Regions from separate parts of the Janthinobacterium sp. 1L-D-8-B-C4 genome, predicted to be linked through region 1. Evidence: predicted binding sites of a transcription regulator. Region 1 holds the regulator's gene; the other holds the start of a gene.
The links. Region 1 encodes sigma-54, which starts transcription at its own class of promoters, with help from an activator protein. Its sites were predicted from a motif close to TGGCANGNAANCTGCTTT; they were not measured.
Positions count from the first base shown of each region.

Region 1 (4,340 bases):
GCTCGACGAAGGCACCAACAGGCTCGGCGTGGCGGTCGATGCACGCAGTGCGGAATCGCTGACTAGCCTGCCGCACAATGTGGCACTGCTGCGTGCGCAGGGGCATGACGTCAAGGTGCTGTTTCTGACCGCCACCACGCATTCCCTGGTGGCGCGCTTTTCGGAAACGCGACGCAGTCATCCTTTGTCGCATGAATTGCTTCCAGGCGAGAATCCGGCCAGCCGCCGCACGCTGATCGAATGCATCTCGGAAGAGCGCGAGCGGCTGTCGGCGATACAGCAACTGGGCCATGTGATCGACACCTCGGAGCTGAGCGCCAACAAGCTGCGTGCCTGGATCAAGGATATCGTCGCCTCCGAACGCGCGCCGCTGACCCTGTTCTTCGAATCGTTCGCCTTCAAGCTGGGCGTGCCGCTGGACGCCGACTTCGTGTTTGACGTGCGGGCCCTGCCCAATCCGTATTACGACCTGGCGCTGCGCCCGCTCGATGGCCGCGACGCGCCGGTGATCGCTTTTCTCGATGCCCAGCCCAGCGCCCTGGAACTGTTTGCCGATATCCGCAATTTCGTGGAAAAGTGGCTGCCGTCGTTCAAGTCCGACAACCGCAGCTATCTGACGGTGGCGCTCGGCTGCACCGGTGGCCAGCACCGTTCGGTATATATGGCGGAACACCTGGCGCAGTATTTTGCCGACCGCGAACGGGTCGTGCTGCGCCACCGCGAGCGTAGCTGAGCCGGAAAAATGGGCGCAAAAAAGGGCGCGAAGTAAACACAGCGCGCCCTTAGTTGATCACAACAATCCGGAGCGGCAGGCCTAGACGGCGGCGGCTTCTTCAGGAGTGTTGTCTGGCAGATGCTTGATCGCCTCTTTACCGTGCCCTTGCACTTTGGTTTTGTACTTCATCACTTGCCGGTCCAGCTTGTCGATCAGGCTGTCGATCGCGGCATACAGGTCTTGCGCCAGGCTTTCCACGTAGACGGTCTTGCCGCTCAGTCGCAGATTCACTTCGGCCTTCTGGCGTTTTTCTTTCTCTTTGAGGTTGTCGACGGTCAGAATCACGGCGATATCGATAACGTGATCGAAATGGCGTTTCACGCGCTCCAGTTTGGTTTGTACGTATTCACGGATGGCTGGTGTCACTTCGAGATGATGTCCGCTGATGGTGAGATTCATACACACTCCTAAAGATGATCGGGTTCGTGCGGTGGCCATCGTTCCGGCCCGCAGAGGAACCGAAAAAAACTACAAAGACTTACGCAGACTCACTGGCGGAATTTTCAACGCTTCCCGGTATTTGGCAACAGTACGTCGCGCAATCACCATGCCTTGTTCCCCCAGCATGTCCGCAATCTTACTGTCGGATAAAGGATTTTTAGGGTTCTCTGCTCCTGTCAATTGCACGATCAAGGCACGTATCGCCGTCGATGACGCCTCCCCTCCTGCTTCGGTGGCGACGTGGCTGCCAAAGAAATACTTCAACTCAAACATTCCATGCGGGGTCAGCATGTACTTTTGGGTTGTTACCCGCGAGATAGTACTCTCGTGTAAACCCAGTGTATCAGCTATTTCGCGAAGCACAAGTGGCCGCATGGCAACTGCGCCATGCGAGAAAAAATCCTTTTGCCGTTCCACTATCGCCTGCGCCACGCGCAGGATGGTGTCGAAGCGCTGGCGCATGTTCTTGATCAGCCACTTGGCTTCCTGCAACTGCGCGCCCATGCCGCCCTCGCCCTTGCCTTGCTTGAGCAGGTTGGCGTACATGGCGTTCACGCGCAGGCGCGGCATCACGTCATTGTTGAGCGACACCTGCCAGCCATTGCGGGCCCGCTTGACCACCACGTCCGGCACCACGTAATCGGACACGTCGGACGCAAACACGGCGCCCGGGTGCGGGTTGCACAAGCGAATCACGGTCTGCGCTTCGCGCAAGTCTTCATCGTCGCAATCGAGGGCTTTTTTCAGCTTGTTGAAGTCGCGCTGGGCAAACCAGGCCAGGTGTTTTTCAACGATGGTCAAGGCCATGCGGCGCGTCACCAGCGCCACCTGCGGCAGGCGTTTGATCTGCAGCGCCAGGCATTCGGACGCATTGCGCGCACCCACGCCGGGCGGATCGAAACTTTGCAGCAGCGACAAGGCGGTGCGCAGTTCGTCGGCGTCGACTTCCAGTTCCTCGGGCAGGCGCGCCAGGATATCGTCAAGCGATTCCTCCAGGTAGCCATTGTCGTCGAGCGCATCGATGATCAGTTCGACCAGCGCGCGGTCGCGCAGTTCCAGCACGGTCACGCGCATCTGCTCCATCAGGTGTTCGCGCAAGGTGCAATGATGGGCTTCCAGTTGCGGGCGGGAATCCTCATCGTCGGGCGCCTTGCCGCGGCTGGCCTCGTTCCAGTCGCTGTCGCCGCCTTCGGGCGCGGCCGTGCTCTCGCCGCCTTCACCATCGAACGTTTCCGCTTCGGCCGCCGGCGCCGGCGCTTCCTGGCCAGGCGGCGCAGGCGGCGCTTCGCCTGGCGCAGCAGTCGAACTCAGGGCACCATCGGACAGCAGGCGCAAGGAACGGTCGAGCGGATCGTCGAGACGCTCCAGCAAGGGATTATCGGTCAGCAATTGCTCCAGCTCCTGGTGCAATTCCAGCGTGGACAATTGCAACAGGCGTATCGATTGCTGTAATTGCGGCGTCAGTGCCAGGTGCTGCGAGGTGCGCAGCTGCAGTGATTGTTTCATCGGCTTACATGCGGAAATGTTCGCCCAGATACACGCGGCGCACCGACTCGTTGGCGATGATGTCGTCGGGCCGGCCTGATGCCAGCACCGAGCCCTGGTTGATGATGTAGGCTCGGTCGCAGATGCCCAGCGTTTCGCGCACGTTGTGGTCGGTGATCAGCACGCCGATATTGCGTTCTTTCAAAAACCGCACGATGCGCTGGATTTCGATCACGGCGATCGGATCGACGCCGGCGAACGGCTCGTCGAGCAGCACGAAACGCGGGTCGGTGGCCAGCGCGCGCGCGATTTCCACGCGGCGCCGTTCGCCGCCCGACAGCGACAGCGCCTGGTTTTCGCGCAGCTTTTCAATCTGCAAGTCGGCCAGCAATTTGTCGAGGCGCTCCTCGATCTCGGCCTTTTTCAAAGGGCGGCCGTCGACGGTCTGGATTTCCAGCACGGCGCGGATATTGTCTTCCACCGTCAGCTTGCGAAACACCGACGCTTCCTGCGGCAGGTAGGACAGGCCCATCTGCGCGCGGCGGTGGATCGGCAGGCTGGAAATATCGACGCCGCTGATATCGATGGTGCCGCCGTCGGATGGCACCAGGCCGACGATCATGTAGAACGAGGTGGTCTTGCCGGCGCCGTTCGGACCCAGCAGGCCCACCACTTCGCCGCATTCGACCTGCAGCGACACATCATGCACGACCTGCCGCTTGCCATAGGTTTTCTGCAGTCCCCGCACGATCAGGGTGCTGCCGCAACGTTCATTCTTGTTCATTATTTTTTCCCTGGCGCGGGCGCGGCGGGCGTTTTGTCTGCCGCCGGTTTGTTCTTCGGCTGGATCACCATGCGCACGCTGCCGGCGCCGGGGGCGCTGGTGCCGCTGTCGCTGTTTTCCATATTGAATAATTCATTGCGGCTGTCATACGAAATGAAGGCGCCATTGGCCACGTCGGTCGGCTTGGTGCCTTGCAGGCGCGTCAGCTTGGCCCTGGAAAACAGTTTCACGACTTCGGTCTTGTTGTTGTATTCCACCCGTTCCGCTTCGCCTTCGACCCACAGGTCGCCTTCGCCGTCGCGCTTCTGGCGGAAAGTGGCCAGCTTGCCCGCTTCGCCCCAGAAGGTGATGAACTGGTAGCCCTGCGGATCTTCCGTGATCAGGGCGCGCCCCGCCTTCATGGTCAGCGTGCCTTTCACCAGCACCACGTCGCCGGTCAGGGTGCGGGTCTGCTTGATGTCGTCGACCTGGCCGCGCTGGGCGGTGATGACGGCTTCTTTTTCGGAATCGGCCTTTTCGGCATGGGCAGCGCCCATCACGGCCAGGGAAAACAGGCTGAGCAGCAAGATTTTTTTCATTTGATAGTGTCCTTTTATTTATTTGGCCGGCACGGCTTTGCGCGGCGGAATCACGATGCGCACCGAGCTCGGCACTTCCACCACGCTGGAGGCATTATTGGCCTTCAGGCCCACGCCGGTCACATGCGAACGCCCCGACAGCAGGTCGACCGGCACGGCCGACTCCATCCGCTCTTCATCGGGGAAAATCGTCAGCGCCTCGGTTTTCAGCGTCATGTTCTGCGTTGTCGGACTGGCCACGCGGTCGATCACGACCTTGCGCGACAGTTGCAAACGC
Region 1 is NZ_JBXAVX010000016.1:83,199-87,538, reverse strand. It holds gene rapZ (RNase adapter RapZ) at 1-733, shown strand, start outside; gene hpf (ribosome hibernation-promoting factor, HPF/YfiA family) at 815-1,174, opposite strand; gene AC0Z42_RS23890 (RNA polymerase factor sigma-54) at 1,244-2,722, opposite strand; gene lptB (LPS export ABC transporter ATP-binding protein) at 2,727-3,485, opposite strand; gene lptA (lipopolysaccharide transport periplasmic protein LptA) at 3,485-4,063, opposite strand; gene lptC (LPS export ABC transporter periplasmic protein LptC) at 4,082-4,340, opposite strand, start outside.

Region 2 (4,340 bases), on a different contig from region 1:
GTGTTTCCTACCTTGATGCTGGTGCTGATGGGCCCTGCCGTGATCGAGGTCTACCGCGTGCTGGTGCCGGCCATGGCCAACCGATAAAAGGAATCCTATGTCATTTTCGCTATCGCGCCTGGCCGCTGCCAGTGCTTGCTTGCTGCTGGGCGCTTGCGCCAGTCCCGTTACCGCGCCTGGCCCGGTTCCCCTGGCGCTGGCCGATCGCAATGGCCAGGCCGTGCTGCATGCGCAGCGCGGCGAAATGCAGCAGGCCGTCGCCATCTGGGAAGCGCTGCTCGCTGGCGGTGAACCGCCAGCGCTGCGCCATGCCTATCTGCTCAGGAACCTGGGCCATGCTTATGCGCTGGCCGGGCGCGACGCCGACGCCTTGACGGTACTGGAAAAAGCCTGCCTGCTCGACCCGCTCAATGCGCTGGCGTGGCAGCGCCTGTCGCAGGTACTGGCCAGGCTGGGACAGCACGAACGAGCGGCGCGCGTGCTGGCGCAGGCGCAAGGTCTGCGGGTGGCTGCTACGCCGCCTGCCGAGACTTTGCCGGCGGCAGCGCCGGTGATTGCGGCAGCGGCTGGCGCACCCGCCATGGACCGCATCGAGATCACGCAAAGCGACGGCATGGCGCGCCTGCAGCGCGTGGCGGCGGCCAGCGCACCAGAGGCGCCGCGCCTGCGGCTGGAAATTCTCAATGGGAATGGCAAGCCGGGCATGGCGGCGGCGCTGGCGCGCAGCCTGGCCAGCAGTCCCTTGCAAGTGGTTCGTACCGGAAATGCGTCCTCGTTCCGGGTGGCGCGCACGCGCGTCGAATACCGTCCGGCGCAGCGGCAGGCAGCGCGCCGGCTGGCACGCCAGTTGGGAACCAATGTCGAGTTTGTGGCCGCCGATTGCCCGGCCAGCGAACTGCGCCTGATCCTTGGACGCGATATCGATCCAGCCGTGCTGCACCGCTACTATGTGCAGCAGCTGGCACTGGCGCGCCAGGCGCTGGCGCGGCTCGGTTGATGCATCACGCGCGATCCTGGCGGCGGCGCGTACTTGCCAGCGCCGCCAGGCCGATGCCCAGCAGCAGCAGCGTGCCCGGTTCCGGTACCTGTTCGATCACGACGATATCGGTACGCGTGGATTTGGAAAAATTCAGCGTGTAGCTGCCAGCCGGCAAGGCAAAATTCGAGGTCAGCGAAAACTGCGCAAAGGCATTCGTGAATGTACGCGAGGTGCCCGGGTCATTGGTGCCGGCTGTCATGTTCAGGCTGAAGGGGTCGAGGCTGCCAGAGCCAGCGCCATGGTTGCCGTTGACGTCGCTGCCATTGTTCGGGTTGCCATCCGGCGCGAACTGGAATACCACGCCGTCGGAGGTGGCGCGCGGGGCGCAGCCTGCCGGGCTGGCGGCATTGCAGGAAATACTGAAAATATCCATGATCGACACATTCGACTTGTCGCCCAAGGTGGTCACGCTGCTGCGCAGGTCGCGCCGCGCCAGGAAGCTGAAGGTGATGAAGCCGGCGCTCGACAGGGTCAGGTTGACCGAGCCGGTCAGGGTGTCGCCGGCTGTCGACGAAGCGGCACCGACCGTATCGCGCTGCGCTTCCGACACGGCCCGCACGGTGGAGCCGGCAGCGGTCAGCATATTGCCGAAGGCATGCGCGTCGCCACGGGCAAACTCCAGCGCGGTGGTCGGGGCGTAGTTATTTTGCGCCAGGCCGGCGCAACCGTTGCCGGCACACACTTGCAGCACATCGGCATTGGCGGCAGGGCCGGTGTTGACGGCGCGCGGATTGACCGCTGCCGCGCCCTCAAAATATGTGCTGTCGCTGGCATTGCGATTGGCTCCCGTCAGCGACAGCGTGCCGGCGCTGGTGGTGATGCGGAAACTATTCAGGTCGTTGACTGCCAGGCCATAGGCGCCGGCCTGGGCCTGGCCGGTGACCAGCATGCCGGCCGCTACCAGTGCGCCAAACAGGCTCATGGTCTTGCTTCGTGGGTGATCGATGTTCATCGCAGCCTCATTATCGTGGTCGGGGGTTGACCTGGATAAGCAGCTTGCGTGCCAAGCAAAAAAACCGAGTTGTATCAAGGGCTTGTGTCAAACGGCTGGACAAGAATGAGCTAATTGTAAGAAATGCCGACACCACGCCTTGCCAGCCTCGCGGGCCGTTAAAATAGGCGATGGCAAAAAAATCTCCCACTTTCCCCGGCGTGCGCACGGGCCGCGGCCAGGTCCTGGCCGTGCTGCTGTCGCAGCAGGACCAGGCCGGCGCCGAACCGCTGCAGGGCCGCGTCTCGCTGGCGGCCATCGTCAAGGCATTGAAACGCAAGTATCACTGGCCGATCGAGACCCACAGTTTTCCAGCCAACACGGCAGACGGCCGCGCCAGCTGGGCCACCGTCTACAGCCTGCCCGAAAAAGTGATCACTGCCGCCCTGGCGGCTGGCGGCCAGGACTGGCTCGACAGCCGCAAGCGCTGAGGCCTTTACTCCTGCGGCAGCAAGGCCAGCGCCGCGCTGAAGTCGCCCATCGGCTTGCCGCCATTGGCCACCAGCGCCTTGTCGCGCGTGCTCAAACCGTCCAGCACGGGCAGCGAGAAGCGGTGCGTGATGGCGCGCAGGATCGAAGCCGAATCGTATTGCGTATGGTCGACCAGGCCCTTTTTCACGTACGGTGACACCAGGATCGCCGGCACGCGCGTACCCGGACCCCAGCGGTCGCCTTTCGGTGGCGCCGCGTGATCATAAAAGCCGCCGTTTTCATCGTAGGTGACGATCACCAGCATGTTCTTCCATTGCGGACTCTTCTTCAACTGCGCGATGACGCTGGCGATATGCGCGTCGCCATCGGCCACGCTGGCATAACCGGCGTGCTGGTTCAGGTTGCCCTGCGGCTTGTAGAAGGTCACCGGTGGCAGCTTGCCGGCGGCCGCATCCGTCATGAACTGGCTGTCGAAGTCGCGCAGGTGCGCGGCGCGGTAGGCTGGCGCCTTGACCGGGTCCATGCTGGCAAAATAATTGAATGGCTGGTGATGGAACTGGAAGTTTGGCGGGCTTGGAAAGCTGCTGCCGCGCGCGCTGGCCGTGGCCAGCGCAGTGGTGTCTTTCCAGGCACCGGCATACCAGGCCCAGTCGATGTTTTTGCCTGATAACAGGTCGCCGATATTGGTCTGCGTCTGCTGCGGCAAGGTATTGGCCTTGCCGGTGTCGGCATACAGCTTGCTGCTGTCGCCGGACGCCGGCGCATTGCTGCTCGGCTGGAAAGCCGGCTGCATGGTATTGACGGCGTAGAACATGCCGCTGCTGTCGGCTGGCGTCAAGGTATTGTCATTGGCGTAGACGGGCGCGCCATTCAATACGGTGGCGGGCGAGGTGGCGGCCGGCGTCAGGCGCACGAAGTTGCCCTTGGCGTCGACGTCGATCTTCGAGATCGAGCCTTTGGCCACCGAGGTGTCGGCATTCGGATAGGTCGGCGCGCAGGCGCAGATCAGGTACTGGTGCGTCAGGAACGAGCCGCCGAAGGCGCCGATGAACAGGTTGTCGGCCAGCGCATACTGCTTCGCGATATCCCACAGCTTCATCTTGCTGCCGTCGTAGTAACCCATGGACAGGCCGCCGGCGTCGGAATAGGCCGCGAACTTGTCGTTGGCGCCGCCATTGATCTGCATCTGGTTGTTATAAAAACGGTGCACCAGGTCGCGCGTGATGACGGACTGCGGCAGGCTGATCGGGCTGTTGGCGTCGTCGATCTGGAACGGTTTGTTGGCCAGGTTGGCCGATTGCGCCTGCGTCACCACCGTGCTCTGGCCGGCGGCCGTCATGCCGCCCCAGGTCGGTGGCAGCACCGGCAAGACGCTGCCGTCGATATCCTTTTGTGGCACATAGCTCGAGGTCGAAGTCGGATTCACGCCCGGCACACCATTGGCGCCCGGGAACAGACCGTACAGATTGTCGAAGCCGCGGTTTTCCGCATAGATCACGACGATGGTCTGGATATTGTTCAGCGCCAGGCCGCTGTTCAGGGCGGCCAGCGCATCGGCCGGCGCCGCCTGGGCGCTGGCGCCGGCGATCACCGCCGTCACGCTGGTGTTTTCCGCTTTCAGTTTTGCCAGTTCGTCGCCGCTGGCCTTGTTGAAGTCCGAGGCCAGAGCAGTTTCCGACACGCCGATGCGCGCCGCCAGCTTGTTGCTGGCGCCGGCAAAGTCGCCGCCATTGCCATCCATCACCTGTGCCAGTTCGGTCGACAGGGCGCTGACAAATGCCGCATGGCCGGCGGGTGCGCGCAGCAGCAGTTTTTGCGTTACCTTGCTGCCGGCGTCGCCCACCACTTCATGGCGGATCGCATCGGTGCCGATGAGCG
Region 2 is NZ_JBXAVX010000010.1:90,676-95,015, reverse strand. It holds gene AC0Z42_RS18025 (type II secretion system F family protein) at 1-87, shown strand, start outside; gene AC0Z42_RS18020 (LytR C-terminal domain-containing protein) at 98-997, shown strand; gene AC0Z42_RS18015 (EDSAP-1 family PEP-CTERM protein) at 1,002-1,991, opposite strand; gene AC0Z42_RS18010 (hypothetical protein) at 2,162-2,461, shown strand; gene acpA (acid phosphatase) at 2,467-4,340, opposite strand, start outside.
Region 2: AC0Z42_RS18015 (EDSAP-1 family PEP-CTERM protein) is a predicted target of sigma-54. The motif match lies at 2,028-2,045, and genes of this name have one in related genera.